Regions from separate parts of the Litoribrevibacter albus genome, predicted to be linked through region 2. Evidence: predicted binding sites of a transcription regulator. Region 2 holds the regulator's gene; the other holds the start of a gene.

What was found. The regulator sigma-54, encoded in region 2, starts transcription at its own class of promoters, with help from an activator protein. The targets are predictions, from matches to a motif close to TGGCACNNNNNTTGCTNT.
Region 1: the regulator sigma-54 is predicted to act here: its motif matches at 5,092-5,109, upstream of glnA (glutamate--ammonia ligase).

What each region holds. Positions count from the first base shown of each region.
Region 1 covers NZ_BSNM01000027.1:75,135-83,209, forward strand. Annotated here, with positions in the region: gene pip (prolyl aminopeptidase) at 11-973, opposite strand; gene typA (translational GTPase TypA) at 1,282-3,099, opposite strand; gene thiI (tRNA uracil 4-sulfurtransferase ThiI) at 3,366-4,838, opposite strand; gene glnA (glutamate--ammonia ligase) at 5,230-6,636, shown strand; gene QQL66_RS20100 (DUF4124 domain-containing protein) at 6,760-7,308, shown strand; gene glnL (nitrogen regulation protein NR(II)) at 7,515-8,075, shown strand, end outside.
Region 2 covers NZ_BSNM01000011.1:432,695-440,769, forward strand. Annotated here, with positions in the region: gene QQL66_RS09005 (KpsF/GutQ family sugar-phosphate isomerase) at 1-304, shown strand, start outside; gene kdsC (3-deoxy-manno-octulosonate-8-phosphatase KdsC) at 314-838, shown strand; gene lptC (LPS export ABC transporter periplasmic protein LptC) at 874-1,449, shown strand; gene lptA (lipopolysaccharide transport periplasmic protein LptA) at 1,433-1,984, shown strand; gene lptB (LPS export ABC transporter ATP-binding protein) at 2,059-2,784, shown strand; gene QQL66_RS09030 (RNA polymerase factor sigma-54) at 2,957-4,546, shown strand; gene hpf (ribosome hibernation-promoting factor, HPF/YfiA family) at 4,704-4,991, shown strand; gene ptsN (PTS IIA-like nitrogen regulatory protein PtsN) at 5,058-5,504, shown strand; gene rapZ (RNase adapter RapZ) at 5,557-6,405, shown strand; gene QQL66_RS09050 (HPr family phosphocarrier protein) at 6,520-6,789, shown strand; gene mgtE (magnesium transporter) at 6,900-8,075, shown strand, end outside.

The DNA of each region.
Region 1 (8,075 bases), on a different contig from region 2:
CACTATTGGTCTATTCTTTATCTTCTTTCAAGCGGCGGTACATTTCATCGGTAGCACGAACCAAGGCATCGGTAAGTGGCGCATCCATCGCAGAATGACCGGCTTCACGAACAATCAACAACGTGGAGTTAGGCAATGCATCATGTAAGGCTTGCGCGTTGTCCATACAACACACAATATCGTACCGACCATGTATGATCGTGATTGGCATATCCTGAATTTTATCGCAGTTATCAATTAACTGGTTCTGCTCAAGAAAACCTCGATGTTTGAAGTAATGAACACACATCGTTGCCATGGATAATGCGAAATGAGGATCAATGAAATGATCCACAACACTTTGGTTTGGCTTTAATGTAGAGCAGCTGCCTTCCCATTTACACCAGGCTTTTGCCGCAGCCATACGCGCCAGTTCATTACCGCCAGTGATCATATCGTAATAAGCACTCAACATGTCATCACGTTGTTCCTCAGGAACAGCTTCAAGAAACCCTTTCCAATGATCTGGAAAAATTCGGCTAGCACCCTGCTGATACAGCCAATCAATATCCTCATCACGACACAAGAAAATACCACGAAGGATCATGGCCTGTACTCGCTTTGGATACACCTGGGCATAAGCCAGGCTTAACGTAGATCCCCAGGAACCACCAAACAACACCCATTGCTCCACACCCAAAGTTTCACGTATGTGCTCAATATCCTGAATCAAAAGCTCAATGGTATTCTCTTTAATTTCCGCATGCGGCGTAGAACGACCGGCACCTCGCTGATCAAAAAGTACAATGCGATAGTGCTCAGGATCGAAAAATTGACGTTGAAAAGGTTCACAACCCGCACCTGGCCCACCGTGAACAACCAACACAGGTATTCCATCTCGGTTTCCACATTCTTCTACATGCAGAGTATGTAATTCAGAAACCTGAAGTGCATGCTCTGCATAGGGCTTTATTTCCGGGTAGAGGGTGTGCATTAACTCATTCCTTGATCAATAGTTACATTTATTACCGCAACGCAATTATTACCGCAACGCAATCAGAACCTGTCACTCAGCAGGAATATACAGGGCAGACTAAAAGCAGACATAAGGCTTACACCGAAAGCCTAAAGACATAAGTTTAGAGCAAATCTGACACACTGTTTTGAACTGAAGCAGTTTTATTCCCGTTTCTGAACGCAACGCATAAAAAAGCCGCATAACCTGGACGGTCATACGGCTCTTTATAACAGGAGATTATGACTACTTTTTGAACGTCATACTCTCACTCAAGAAGCTATAACTTACTTCTTGCTGCGGCTTTCACGCTTACGTTCATGTTCTTTCAAGAACTTTTTACGAAGACGGATGCTGTTTGGAGTTACTTCTACCAACTCATCATCTTCAATAAACTCAAGCGCTTGTTCCAGAGTCATCTTAACTGGCGGCGTTAGCTGGATGTTTTCATCCGTACCAGACGCACGAACGTTGGTTAGCTGCTTGCCTTTAGTCGGGTTAACCACTAGATCGTTGTCACGACTGTGAAGACCAATGATCATACCTTCGTACACTTCAATGTTTGGATCGATAAATAGACGACCACGCTCTTGAAGCGTAAACAATGCATAACCAAGTGCCTTACCTTGTACCATAGACACCAATACACCATTGATACGACTGGTCACATCACCTTGTTTCACTGGGCCCCAGTGATCAAAGATACTGGTCAAGATACCGCTACCAGAGGTCAACGTCATGAACTGGTTACGGAAGCCAATCAAACCGCGAGACGGCATGATGAATTCCATACGAACACGACCTTTACCGTCTGGAACCATGTTGGTCATTTCTGCTTTACGGTAACCGAACTCTTCCATGATTGAACCTTGGTGCTGATCTTCAACGTCAACAACCACAGCCTCAAACGGCTCTTCAATTTGACCATTCACTTCACGCTGAACAACTTCAGGACGAGAAATACCCATCTCAAAGCCTTCACGACGCATGGTTTCAATCAATACAGACAAGTGAAGTTCACCACGACCAGACACTCTGAATTTCTCTGGCGTATCACCTTGCTCTACACGAAGCGCAACGTTGTGAATCAATTCTTTCTCAAGACGCTCTGCAATGTTACGACTGGTTAGCAACTTACCGTCCAAACCAGCAAACGGAGAGTCGTTCACCTGGAACGTCATGCTTACTGTTGGTTCATCAACAGACAACGCAGGCAATGCTTCTGGTGTAGAAGGATCACAGATAGTATCTGAAATACCTAAACCGTCGATACCAGTGATACAAACAATGTCACCTGCCGTCGCCTTTTCAACTTCAACACGCTCAAGACCCATGTAGCCCATAAGCTTCAAGATCTTACCGTTACGAGTCTTACCTTCACGATCCACAACCGTTACTTGTGAACCTGGCTTCATAGTACCGCGAGTGATACGGCCAACACCGATAACACCTAGGTAGTTAGAGTAATCTAGCGCTGATACTTGCATTTGAAGTGGGCCATCAATGTCCACATCTGGTGCAGGTACTTTATCAACAATCATTTCAAATAATGGTGTCATGTCATCTGCAAGATCGTCTGGATCAAGACCAGCAAAACCATTTAATGCAGACGCATAAATCACTGGGAAGTCCAACTGCTCATCAGTTGCACCCAAGCTATCAAACAAATCAAACACCTGATCCATTACCCAATCAGGACGAGAACCTGGACGGTCGATTTTGTTAATAACAACGATTGGCTTCAAGCCTTGCTCAAACGCCTTTTGCGTAACGAAACGTGTTTGAGGCATAGGACCGTCTACAGCATCAACCAATAGACATACGCAATCCACCATAGAAAGAACACGTTCTACTTCACCACCAAAGTCGGCGTGTCCCGGTGTGTCTACGATATTGATGTGGTAATCATTCCATTCGATAGCCGTGTTTTTCGCAAGAATCGTGATGCCACGCTCTTTTTCTTGGTCGTTTGAGTCCATGATGCGCTCTGCACCTTGGTCTTTGCGGTCCAACGTCCCTGATTGCTGAAGCAATTTATCAACAAGCGTCGTTTTACCGTGGTCAACGTGCGCGATAATAGCAACGTTTCTTAATCTCTGTATCAAAGGAATCTCCAGAACAATATCGTTACCCCGATCTAGTTTATGGGGCAGGATTGCTTGTAAGACTTCAGATTTTTAGGCCTAAAGCGGTCATTTCGCGCGCATTTTACATGCTTTTGAAGGCTATTAACATAGGGGATTGGTTAATATAAACACAGCCGATTTTTAGTCGATAAAAGTCAACAAAATAAAGTGGTCCAGGCTGTATTCCAGCCAATAAAAAACGGCCTCAGTTGGGCCGTCTTTTGGATCACGCACTTATATACACGCTACTTTTCTTTTTTAAATACTTTCACATTGGTATAACCATCGGCTTGTAATTGCTGCGCGTGCAACTGACTCATCACTCCACGATCACAATACAATAGATATTCTGTCGTTAAGCTCTTTTCCTTGAAAGTGGTATGCAATTTATAAAAAGGAATTTTCTCAACGGTCATTCCATCAAGCTCTAATGGAGATTTCTCCTCTTCATCCGGATGACGAATATCAATAACCACCGTCTCACCAGACGCTAATTGATCAGAAAGAACAGAGACCTCTTCCACTTTTACATCTTGATTGAAGTCTTCCACCACATTCTTAATGTGCTGAATCACCATCTCATCAAGCGCCTTGTCCAAAACAGTGAAGTCAAACTTCTCTTCCACTTCCAGTACACGCTTCATCGAAGCTTTCGTTGTAGGCCTGTCAGAAATCACACCGCAATATTCCGGCATATTAGCAGCAAACTCATAAGTGCCAATTTGAGTCGCAATATCAACAATTTCCTGCTTGTGAGTCGTCACCAACGGTCTTAACACCAAGGTATCTGTTACACGATCAATCACTGACAAGTTCTTTAGCGTTTGACTGGACACCTGAGCGACACTTTCGCCCGTCACAATCGTATCCAACTCCATCTTCTCAGCGACTGCACTTGCAGCTCTATACATCATGCGCTTCAACACTACGCCCATATAGGAGTTGTCTACATTTTGAAGAATCTCAGCAACAACGCCCTCAAAAGGAACACTGACAAACTTAACACCATGCGAGCTCCCGAACTTCTCCCAAATATAGTGCGAGACTTCTTTCACACCCAACTCGTGTGCCTTCCCGCCTAGATTGAAGAAACAGAAGTGCGTTTTAATACCACGACGCATAGTTAAATAGCTGGCAACCGTAGAATCGAAACCACCCGACATCAATGACAATACTGACTCTTGAGAGCCGATAGGAAAGCCACCCAATCCAGCATACTTTTGATCCACTAAATAAAGATGCTTATCCCGGATCTCGATATTTACCTGAACCTCAGGATTTTTCAGATCAATTCCTTTCGCATTACAATGCTGGCGTAAGCCCCCACCAATGTATCGCTCAGCATCAATGGATTTAAAATCGTGCTGACCTGCTCGCTTTACCCGCACACAGAGCGTCTTTCCTTCAATGGATGCACCGTAGAGCGTTTTTGCCTTCTCAAGCGTGTCATCAAAGCTTTCATAAGCGTATTTCTGAACACTCAGAAAGTGAGCAATCCCCGGAATATGGCCAAGCGACTCGGTTACCTGATCTATAACATCTTGCTGATCAGTACCCGTTTCAACCTCCACACTGTCCCACTGCCCTGACACTTTCAAATCAGGATCAATACGTTTTAAAACGTTCCGTAAATTCGCCTTCAATTGCTTAATTAATTGCTTGCGAACCGGACGACTTTTAATAGTAATTTCAGGGAACAGTTTAATGATGTACTTCATGAGAAGGCTTATACCGAAGAAAAAAGAAGCGGCGATTATACCTGAGCGATTCGAGAGGCACAAAACCACCTCCGCAAGCCAGACAGCCACTCGTCTAAAAGGCTTTTTTCAAGGAACACAAGCATGCACCAAATAACAGCATAAGCACCATATTAGTGCACGATAAAAACAGCTTGCACTAATAAAAAGCATAGCTATAGTAGCTTCATCGGGCGAATGCAGTAATCTTGCGGTTTAGCGCAATTAAAGTTAATGGCACACCATTTGCTTTAGAAGAAACACAAGATACGGGTACTCCCGAAATCTAAAGGATTAATGCTGGTTCGCTTCTTATATGAGCCTCCGCTCATTAAGAACGCACCGGTTAAATTTATGTGTAGCGGAGAGACAAATGTCTAGCAATACAATTGAGCTAATGAAAGAGCATAATGCGAAGTGGGTTGACCTTCGTTTTACTGACACGCACGGTAAAGAGCAGCACGTTACGATTCCTGCGACCGAAGTTGGCGAAGAGTTCTTCGAAAACGGTCAAATGTTCGATGGTTCTTCTATTTCTGGTTGGAAAGGCATCAACGAATCAGACATGATTCTTATGCCAGACGACGAAACGCCTGTACTTGATCCTTTTACTGAAGAAGTAACTGTTAACTTGCGTTGTGACATCATCGAGCCTTCTACTATGCAAGGTTACGAGCGTGACCCACGTTCTGTTGCTAAGCGCGCTGAAGCATACCTACAGTCTACTGGCCTAGGTGACACTGCGTTCTTCGGTCCTGAGCCTGAATTCTTCATCTTCGACAGCGTTAAGTGGAAAGCTGACATCTCTGGTGCAAGCTACTCTATCGAATCTGAAGAAGCTGACTGGTCTACTCACGCAGATTTCGAAGGCGGTAACACAGGTCACCGTCCACGCGTTAAAGGCGGTTACTTCCCAGTTCCACCAATCGACTCTTGCTACGAAATCCGTACTGCAATGTGTGCTGCTCTTGAAGCAATGGGCCAAGACGTTGAAGTACACCACCATGAAGTTGCGACTGCTGGTCAGAACGAAATCGGTGTTCGTTTCAACACACTAGTTAAGAAAGCTGACGAAGTTCAGATTCTTAAGTACTGCGTACACAACGTTGCTCACATGTATGGCAAAACTGCTACCTTCATGCCTAAGCCACTAGTAGGTGATAACGGTTCTGGTATGCACGTTCACCAATCTTTCTGGAAAGACGGCGAAAACCAATTCGCTGGTGACGCGTATGCAGGCCTAAGCGAAACTGCTCTTTACTACATCGGTGGTATTATCAAGCACGCTCGCGCACTTAACGCTTTCACTAACGCTTCTACTAACTCTTACAAGCGTCTTGTTCCAGGTTTCGAAGCTCCAGTTATGCTAGCTTACTCAGCGCGTAACCGTTCTGCTTCTATCCGTATTCCATATGTTGCATCTCCAAAAGGTAAGCGTATTGAAGCTCGCTTCCCTGATCCAACCGCTAACCCATACTTGGCATTCGCAGCTATGCTTATGGCTGGCCTTGACGGTGTTAAGAACAAGATCCACCCTGGTGACCCAGCGGATAAAGACTTGTACGATCTTCCAGCAGAAGAAGCAGCAGCTATTCCTACTGTTGCTGAAAGCTTCGAGCAAGCACTTACAGCTCTTAGCGAAGATCGCGACTTCTTGAAAGAAGGCGGTGTATTCTCCGATGACATGATCGATGCGTACATTGAGCTTAAGAAACAAGACGTTGAGCGTTTGAACATGACTACTCACCCAATTGAGTTTGACATGTACTACTCTGTTTAATCTGTCCTTACGATAGATTGAGCTAAAAAAGCCTCCCACTGGGAGGCTTTTTATTTGCTATGCTAAAATCAGTTTTTATAAGATGATAGCCTTTCCCATTTTTGAGTAGACAGTTGATTTGCCATGAAAAATTCCGTTATTTTTACATCAGTATTGGCACTGGCATTAACGTGCACCAATACAGTGCACGCCAAAGTCTACAAATGGGTTACCGAAGACGGGACTGTGGTTTATTCAGACCAGCCCCATCCTGAAGCCGAAGTTCTTAATATTGAGCCCCTTCACCCTTACAAAGCACCAAGCTACAACCAACCCCAAGAAACCACGATCGAGAGTGAAAAAGCTCAGGTCAACGCCACCTCGCGATACAGCAGCGTTACCATTGACTCCCCTGAACATGAAGCCAACATACAAGGCAGCGCAGGCAGTTTCACCGTAGCAGTAAGCTCAAATCCGGCCCTTAAAAAAGGCGACAAATACCAACTACTCATTGATGGTAAAGCTCTGGGCGCCCCTACCAACCTAACGCAGTTCAATGTTCAAAACATCAATCGTGGCGAACACTCCATCGCAGTTCAAATTCTGGACAAGCAGGGTGAGAACGTAATCACCAGCCCTTCAATTACCGTATTTATTCATCGCCCAACCGTTAAACGTAAAACCCCCAAATAGACAATCCGATCATAACAAAACTTAATAGCACCATTTTAGTGCACAATGATTATTATCGCCCTAAAATAAACATATACACGAACAAGTTATTGGCTCCCATACCAGTAAAAGCGCACCAGACTTGTTATTTATAGGGCCTAAAAGCAATCACAGAAGCTGGCTTGCTTCTTGCTTTTGCTTAGTATTGGTAATTACTGTGCACTATTATGGAAAATCAATCGTCATATAAACGAATACTCGACAACCTGAATACCTCTGTTCTGGAACTGACGGCCGATCTGACGATCAGCTATATGAACCCAGCAGCAGAGATGTTGTTGCAGGTGAGTGCAAATCGCATGGATAACGTGCACATCAGTAGTCTCTTCCTCGAAGATGAAGATAACTTAGAACTGCTGGAACTCGCCGTTAAACGCGGACACCCATTCACCAAGCGTGAAACCACTCTACACCTCCCAACTCGGGAACCAATCACACTCGATTACATCGTTACTCCGATCACTGAGCTTCACAGCCAGACGTTCCTGATTATGGAGCTTCAACCGAGAGATCGCTTGATTCGAATCTCGCGCGAAGAAGAAATTATGGCGAAACAAGCTACCACTCAAGTGCTTGTTCGTGGCCTTGCACACGAGGTGAAGAACCCGCTCGGGGGAATTCGTGGTGCAGCCCAATTGCTGGAACGTGAATTAAACGACCCACAATTGGCCGAGTTCACTAATGTCATCATTGAAGAAACCGACCGGTTAAGAAATCTGGTCGACAAA
Region 2 (8,075 bases):
GTTGGAAGTCACCCGTAAAAAGCTTGGTATGACAGCCATTATCGATCCTAAGAAAGGCTTGGTCGGAGTATTTACCGACGGTGATTTGCGACGTGTTTTGGACAACGAAACCGACTTCCATAGCACATCAATTGAAGAAGTAATGACTTCTCCTGGCGTGCGTTGCCAGTCAGGTATTCTGGCGGCTGAAGCACTTAACATCATGGAAACTAAATCTATCAACGGTCTCTTTGTTACCGATGAAAATGACCAAGTGGTGGGTGCACTGAACATGCACGATTTATTAAAAGCAGGGATTATGTAGGAGCGGGTCATGACAGATGTATTTGAGCGAGCAAAAAAAATTAAGCTACTCTCGTGCGACGTAGATGGAGTCATGACCGACGGTGCATTATTGTTCACCTCTGAAGGCCAGGAAATCAAAGCCTTTAACATTCTGGATGGCCAAGGCATCAAAATGCTCCAAAACAGCGGTGTTAAAATCGCGATTATTACAGGCCGGACCTCAGCCATGGTAGAGAACCGGGCCAAAAACCTTGGCATTGATATTCTCTACCAAGGGAGAGAAGACAAAATCAACGCCATTCAAGACATTGCCAACGATCTTGGTTTGACTCTCGATCAGATTGCACACATTGGCGACGATTTACCTGACCTCCCTGTTATTCGCAAAGTAGGTCTGGGCGTTACCGTTCCGAACGGTGCCGATCTCGTCAAAGAACATGCACACCACTGTACAACGCGTGCAGGAGGTAAAGGTGCTGTCCGTGAACTCTGCGAACTGATCATGAAAGCTCAGGATACGCTCACTGCTGCTCACGAAGCCTATTTGCAATAGTCACTAGGTCTTCAGAGCGCCAAGAGCCAAACAGCATGATTACAAAAGAGAAGCTAATACAAATTTTCAAAATTGGGCCATTTATCCTTGCGGCCATTGCTTTGCTGTTTTGGCTCAACCTTCAGGAAGAGAATGCTTCCATTCAGACCTCCCGAACCAATATTACTGACGCACCCGATCTAACCTTAATTAACTCGTCCTCTAAACACTACGACGAAAACGGACAACAACAGTACCGTCTTACCGCCTCGAAGATCGATCACTACAAAGACGAACGAACAGCCGTTTTTCAACAGCCTAGATTATTTAACAATCAACAAGGTACCGAATGGACGGCCGAAGCAGAACAAGGCCAGGCAAACCTGGATTCCGATATCATCGTTCTTAAAGATCAGGTGAAAATTGATAGAAATACGGCCGACCAAACCGTTAGGCTACGCACATCAGAACTATCGATTGATACTAAGCAGAATATTGCAGAAAACGATGTTCTTACGGTCATTCATTCAGGCAACAGTTATATTGAAAGCAAAGGGTTTCAGACAAATCTCAATACCAATGAAACCCTATTGAAAGCAAATGTACGAGGGACGCATGACGTTCAAAAGTAAATTATCTATTGCAAGTTTTCTATTACTACTGATAAGCGCACCACTTTATGCGCTTCCGGAAGACAAGACTCAGCCGATTCAGTTAGAAGCAGACCAAGCAAAACTGAACAATGAAACAGGCATATCAGAATACCTAGGCAATGTTGTCATTATTCAAGGTACAGCACAGCTTCGAGCGGATAGAGTCATTCTTCACACTGCAAATAATGAAGTGGTTCGCATGGAAGCCTTTGGTTCGCCTGCCAAATACCAACAAATTCTACAGCCCAACGAACCGCCAACCCACATCGAGGGTAACACTTTAGACCTTAAGATTGCCGACCAATTAGCGGAAGTTACCGGCAACGGAAAAGTATTTAAAGGTGAAGACAAACTCTCCAGCGAAAAGATCACCTATTCGCTTAAAACAGGGGAGCTGAATGCAACCAAGAGCGAAAACAGTTCGGACAGTCGGGTTCGTTTCATTTTCCATCCGCCAGAAAAGAAAAGCGACAAATCCGCTTCACCTTCTACTGATCCTAAGCCACAACAATAGGGCCAATGGAGCAGAACAAACTTGGCTCGTTCCATTTAATCAGGACAGTTCCGAAAAATCAGGATAAGTAAACTATGAGTTGTCTCGAAGCCAGTCATCTTGCTAAAAGCTACAACAAACGCAAGATCATTAAAGATGTTTCACTGTCGGTAAAAAGTGGTGAAGTTGTTGGCTTACTCGGACCCAATGGCGCGGGTAAAACCACCTGTTTTTATATGATTGTCGGTTTGGTTCAGGCGGATCAGGGCAAAGTAACTATTGATGGCAAAGACATCACCCACTTTCCGATGCATGGGCGAGCAAAAGTTGGCTTAGGCTACCTTCCTCAGGAAGCCTCGATCTTCCGAAAGCTGACCGTCTCTGAGAATATCTACGGTATCCTCGAACTTCGAACCGACCTGTCCGAAAACGAGAAAAAAGAAAAACTGGAATACCTTCTTCAGGAATTCCACATCACCCACATCCGAGATTCATTAGGCATGAGCTTATCCGGTGGTGAACGCAGGCGCGCGGAAATAGCTCGCGCTCTGGCCACTGATCCCAAATTCATCCTTCTCGACGAACCCTTTGCGGGTGTTGATCCAATTTCCGTCAACGACATTCAAGGAATCATCAACCATCTCAAGGGACTTGGTATTGGCGTACTCATCACCGACCACAACGTACGAGAAACCTTAGGGATTTGTGATAAGGCTTATATCGTTGGGGAAGGACACATCATTGCAGAAGGGCAAAGCGAAGACGTCCTGAACAACCAGAAAGTGAAAGACATTTACTTAGGCGAGAATTTTAATATTTAATTAACGGCCTAATTTAGCCAGACAACCAGATACACAAATCAACACTTTCGGGATTATTTTGGTTTATACTTGGTTGCTAGTGGCAAAAAAATTGCTTGTGCGGTTTTCGGTAGATCATCAATAAGTACCAACCGCGCACGCTGAGTGAAAGCATAAGGATACGTTGTAATTTATGAAGACATCGCTTCAGCTCAAAATGGGGCAATCCCTAACTATGACGCCCCAGTTGCAACAGGCAATCAGACTGTTACAACTTTCTACTTTAGACTTACAACAGGAAATTCAACACGCATTGGAAAACAACCCAATGCTGGAAGTGGAAGAAGAGTTTGAACAAGCCTCTGCACCTTCCATTGAAGACCAGATGGCCGAAAAGCCATTGGATAATGATCCGTCGGACAATTCCTCCAATTCAGAATCACATGACTTTTCCAGTGATCTTGACGGTTCCAGTCATGAAGAGTACAGCCAGGACGAATTTAAAACGTCAGCTCACGAAGCCTCGGAAACCGACAGTGAATGGAATAATGACATTCCAGAAGACCTCACCATCGACACCGGCTGGGATGATATTTATCAACACACGCCAACGCAGGCATCGGCGCCGTCAGACGATGACGACTTTGATTTTGAATCCCGGAATTCTGTAACAGAAACGCTACAGGATCACCTTAATTGGCAGTTAAACCTAACGCCAATGACCGACGCCGATAAAATCATCGCTGAAAATATCATCGACGGCATCGACGACGATGGTTATCTTCACACCCCGATTGAAGACATCTGTGAAAGCGCCAACAAAGAATTAAACTTTGCTGAAGACGATGAAAACCGTATTGATACTGAAGAAGTTGAAGCCGTTCTTCACCTAATTCAACGCTTTGACCCGGTAGGCACAGGCGCACGAAGCCTACAAGAATGCTTACAAGTGCAACTTAATCAAATGCCTGCTGACACTCCTTACTTGTCAGAAGCAAAAATTGTTGTCCTTCGCTATCTGGAATTGTTAGGCAATAAAGATTTTGCCGGAATCATGCGAAAAGGCCGCATCAAAGAAGATGTGCTTAAAGAAATTATCAGTTTGATTCAAACTCTTCACCCTCGTCCTGGTGAACAAATCAATCAACAGACGCCGGATTACGTTGTCCCGGATGTGATTGTTCAAAAAGTAAATGGACGTTGGCGAGTTGATCTCAACCCAGAAATCACGCCTAAAATTCGCATCAACCCAAGTTATGCGTCTCTTATTCGACGAGCTGATTCCAGTGCAGACAACACCTTCCTTAAAGATCACATGCAAGAAGCAAAGTGGTTTTTAAAAAGCCTCCAAAGCCGTAACGAAACTCTTCTTAAGGTTGCAACCAAAATCATGGAGCACCAACGAGGGTTCCTGGACTATGGTGATGAAGCAATGAAGCCTTTGGTTCTGCATGATATTGCCGAAGCTGTCGAAATGCATGAATCCACCATTTCCCGTGTGACTACGCAAAAATACATACATACGCCTCGAGGTATTTTTGAGCTTAAATACTTCTTCTCAAGTCATGTAAGTACGTCATCGGGCGGTGAATGTTCCTCGACCGCTATCCGTGCAATTATTAAGAAACTTGTTGCTGCCGAAAACCCTAAAAAACCGCTCAGCGATAACAAAATCGCCACATTGCTGGGTGAGCAAGGGATTAAAGTTGCAAGAAGAACCATTGCCAAGTATCGGGAGGCAATGAACATCCCACCATCGAATGAACGTAAACGATTGGTTTAAAAATAGTTTTGTTCGAGAGAAGCGAATTGATACAGGTCATTGTATTCGATCCATGCTAGGACTATATTAAAGATGAAGGAGGCGCAGACCTCCTCCAGCAATTACAAACGTAGCTGGAATCTTTTGGACCACAGCATACAAATTTAAGGAGTCCTATATGCAAGTGAACATCAGTGGCCACCACCTAGATATTACTACCAACATTCGCGATTATGTCACTTCCAAATTAGACCGACTTGAGCGACACTATGACCAGATAACAAATGTTCAAGTTACACTGAGTATTGAAAAACAAAGACAATTGGCAGAAGCCAAGTTACATGTAACCGGTGGTGAAGTGTTTGCTAACGCTGAGCACGACGATCTTTATGCAGCGATTGACGCACTAACAGATAAACTAGATCGTCAGTTGATTAAACACAAAGAGAAATCTCAGTCTCGCTAACCTAAGTAAACATCGAAACGTTTAAACATGTAGCTTCGTTAAAAGAATTATTGACGAGCAACATTAATGGATTTATCAAGCATACTATCCAAAGAGCGCACCTTACGGTGCGCTTCCTGTCAGAGCAAGAAACGCACAATCGAAGAACTATCCAGTATTCTTTCAGAGCACATCCCCGGTCCTTCAGCGCATGAGATCTTTGATGCCTTAATTGAAAGAGAACGACTGGGCAGTACCGGACTCGGAGACGGCATTGGAATCCCCCATTGCAGACTTCCTTCCTGTGAAAAGCCAACCGGTGTACTTCTCGTTCTTGAAAGCCCTATCGATTTCGACTCTTTAGACAAACAAAAAGTAGATATCATTTTTGCTCTTGTTGTCCCACAAGAGGCAAACGATGATCACCTGGATATTCTGGCGACCATTGCAGGGAAATTCAGTCACCCGGAGTTTCGGGACAAACTGAGAGCCACAAGTTCAAACGAAGAACTGTTTCAAGTAATCACCAGTTGATATCTGACTATACTAATAAATGCCTCATACATCGGAGCACTAAGGAGAACCCATGAAATTAGTATTTGTAAGTGGTCGTTCCGGCTCCGGTAAGAGTTCCGCGCTTCATGCGCTTGAGGACTGCGGTTTTTATTGTGTCGATAACTTACCTGAACCTCTTCTTCTTCACTTACTTGATACGATTTCCGTTTCTCCAGACTTTGAAAAAACAGCGATCAGCGTCGACATACGAAACTTCGATGGCTCTCCTGACCAACTGACAAATACGCTCAAAACGCTAAAGCAAAAGAACATCCAGTATCAGATCATCTTTTTAGACAGCGACGAAGACACCATCGTCAAGCGCTACAACGCCTCACGCCGAAAGCACCCGTTAAGTTCTGAACAATGCTCTTTAAGAGATGCAATCAAACTGGAACGAACCGTATTAGCGCCTTTATTAAATAACGCTGATTTAGTCGTAGATACATCTACCCTATCGGTACACGACCTACGCAGTTTAATGCGAACCCGCGTTGCCACACATAAACAAAATGAAGTATCGCTACTGATTCAGTCGTTTGGATTTAAATATGGCGTTCCAACGGACAGTGACTTACTCTTTGACGTACGTTGCTTACCCAATCCTTACTGGGAACCTACGTTGAGAAACTTCACCGGTAAAGACAAAGAAATTGCCGAATTCCTCGACAAACAAGACAGCACTCATCAGATGCTAAACGACATTACCCAGTTTATTGAGCGCTGGACACCACAATATCAAAAGTCCGGGCGCGCTTACATTACGGTATCTATCGGTTGTACAGGCGGCTGTCACCGCTCGGTATACATTGCAGAACAACTCACCAAACATTTCTCAGATATCTATTCTGAGGTTCACCTAAAACACACCCAACTCTAACTTCTTGATCGTACAAATAAAAACCAAAAAAAATTTCCAACATCTAGGTCAAATAGATTATCATCATTTGGTGTTAGAATTCTGCGTAATTACAACATAAGGATGAACGTTTCGATGCAGCAAATAGAAGTAACCCTGATCAACAAACTAGGACTTCATGCACGTGCTGCGGCGAAATTGGTTAACACTGCAACCAGTTTTTCTTCTGATATCACCATCAAAAAAGACCAACAATCCGCGAACGGAAAGAGCATCATGGCCGTCATGATGTTAGCGGCTTCGTGTGGTACCGAACTTAGCATTACCGCCGACGGAAAAGACGAAGAAAACGCGCTCAAAGCCATCGAGCAACTCATTGCAGACCGTTTTGATGAACCCGAATAGCACGATTTAATAAAATCAACATGCTGTAAGCGTGTATAATTAACGCTACTTATCATCTAGTTTACTTAACACACTGATTAACTTTTTATTCAAACCATCTGGGAACGATAATGGCAGGTGCTATGGGCAGTACAAGCAGCTCATCTCGCATGAGAGCACTTAACCGGGCTTTGGAGTCCGGGGCTTTGTCACAAGTGAGCAGAATGCTCAACCATACGTTATCCAGTGCAGAACTTGGTCACCTTCTAGAGTCATCACCTCCTCATACCCGTAAAGTTTTATGGGAATTGCTGGAGAAGAAAAAGCAAAGCACCATTCTTCCTTTCCTTGGTGACGATCTGATCGCAGACGTTCTTCGCGACATGAGCGCGGAAGAAGTAGCCGATGTGACCAGTGATGAAGACATCGACATTGATGATGTTGTAGATATTCTCCAGATACTTCCTGAGCGGGTCACGCAGGACGTACTGAACGCAATGGATGACCAGAACCGTCAGCGCATTGAAGCGATTCTTTCCTTCCCGGAAGATACCGCTGGCGGTCTAATGAACACAGATACCGTAACCATTCGTCCAGACATTACCTTGGACGTGGTATTACGTTATTTGCGCCGACATGAGAGCATTCCGGCCACTACAGATACCCTGGTCGTAGTTAACCGGAAAGATGAGCTTATTGGCTTACTACCTATTTCAAAATTATTGGTAACAGACCCGTCGATTACAGTCCGTGAAATCATGGAAACCGACTTTCCCAGAATCACCGCCGACACGCCAGACGATCATGTTGCCCAACTCTTCGAACGTGAAGACTTGGTTTCTGCGCCCGTTGTCGACAAAGAAGGTCGACTCTTAGGCCGTATCACCATTGATGACGTGGTCGATGTTATCCGGGAAGACGCCGATCACTCCCTGATGAGTATGGCCGGTCTGGACGAAGATGACGACATCTTTGCCCCCGTACTCAAAACCAGTCGACGTAGGGCGATTTGGCTGGGCATAAATTTATTAACGGCCTTTATTGCGTCTGCCGTTATTGGCATTTTTGAGCAAACTCTCGATAAAGTTGTTGCCCTAGCTATTCTAATGCCGATTGTTGCAAGCATGGGTGGCATTGCCGGAAGCCAAACCTTAACCCTGGTGATCCGAGGCATCGCCACCGGACACATTCGGCAGAACAACCTGAGATGGCTACTCAGCCGTGAAGTCTTGGTAGGTTTACTCAATGGCCTTCTCTGGGGCTTAGCAGTTGCTGTTGCCGCTGCACTGTGGTTCTCCGACCCTAAA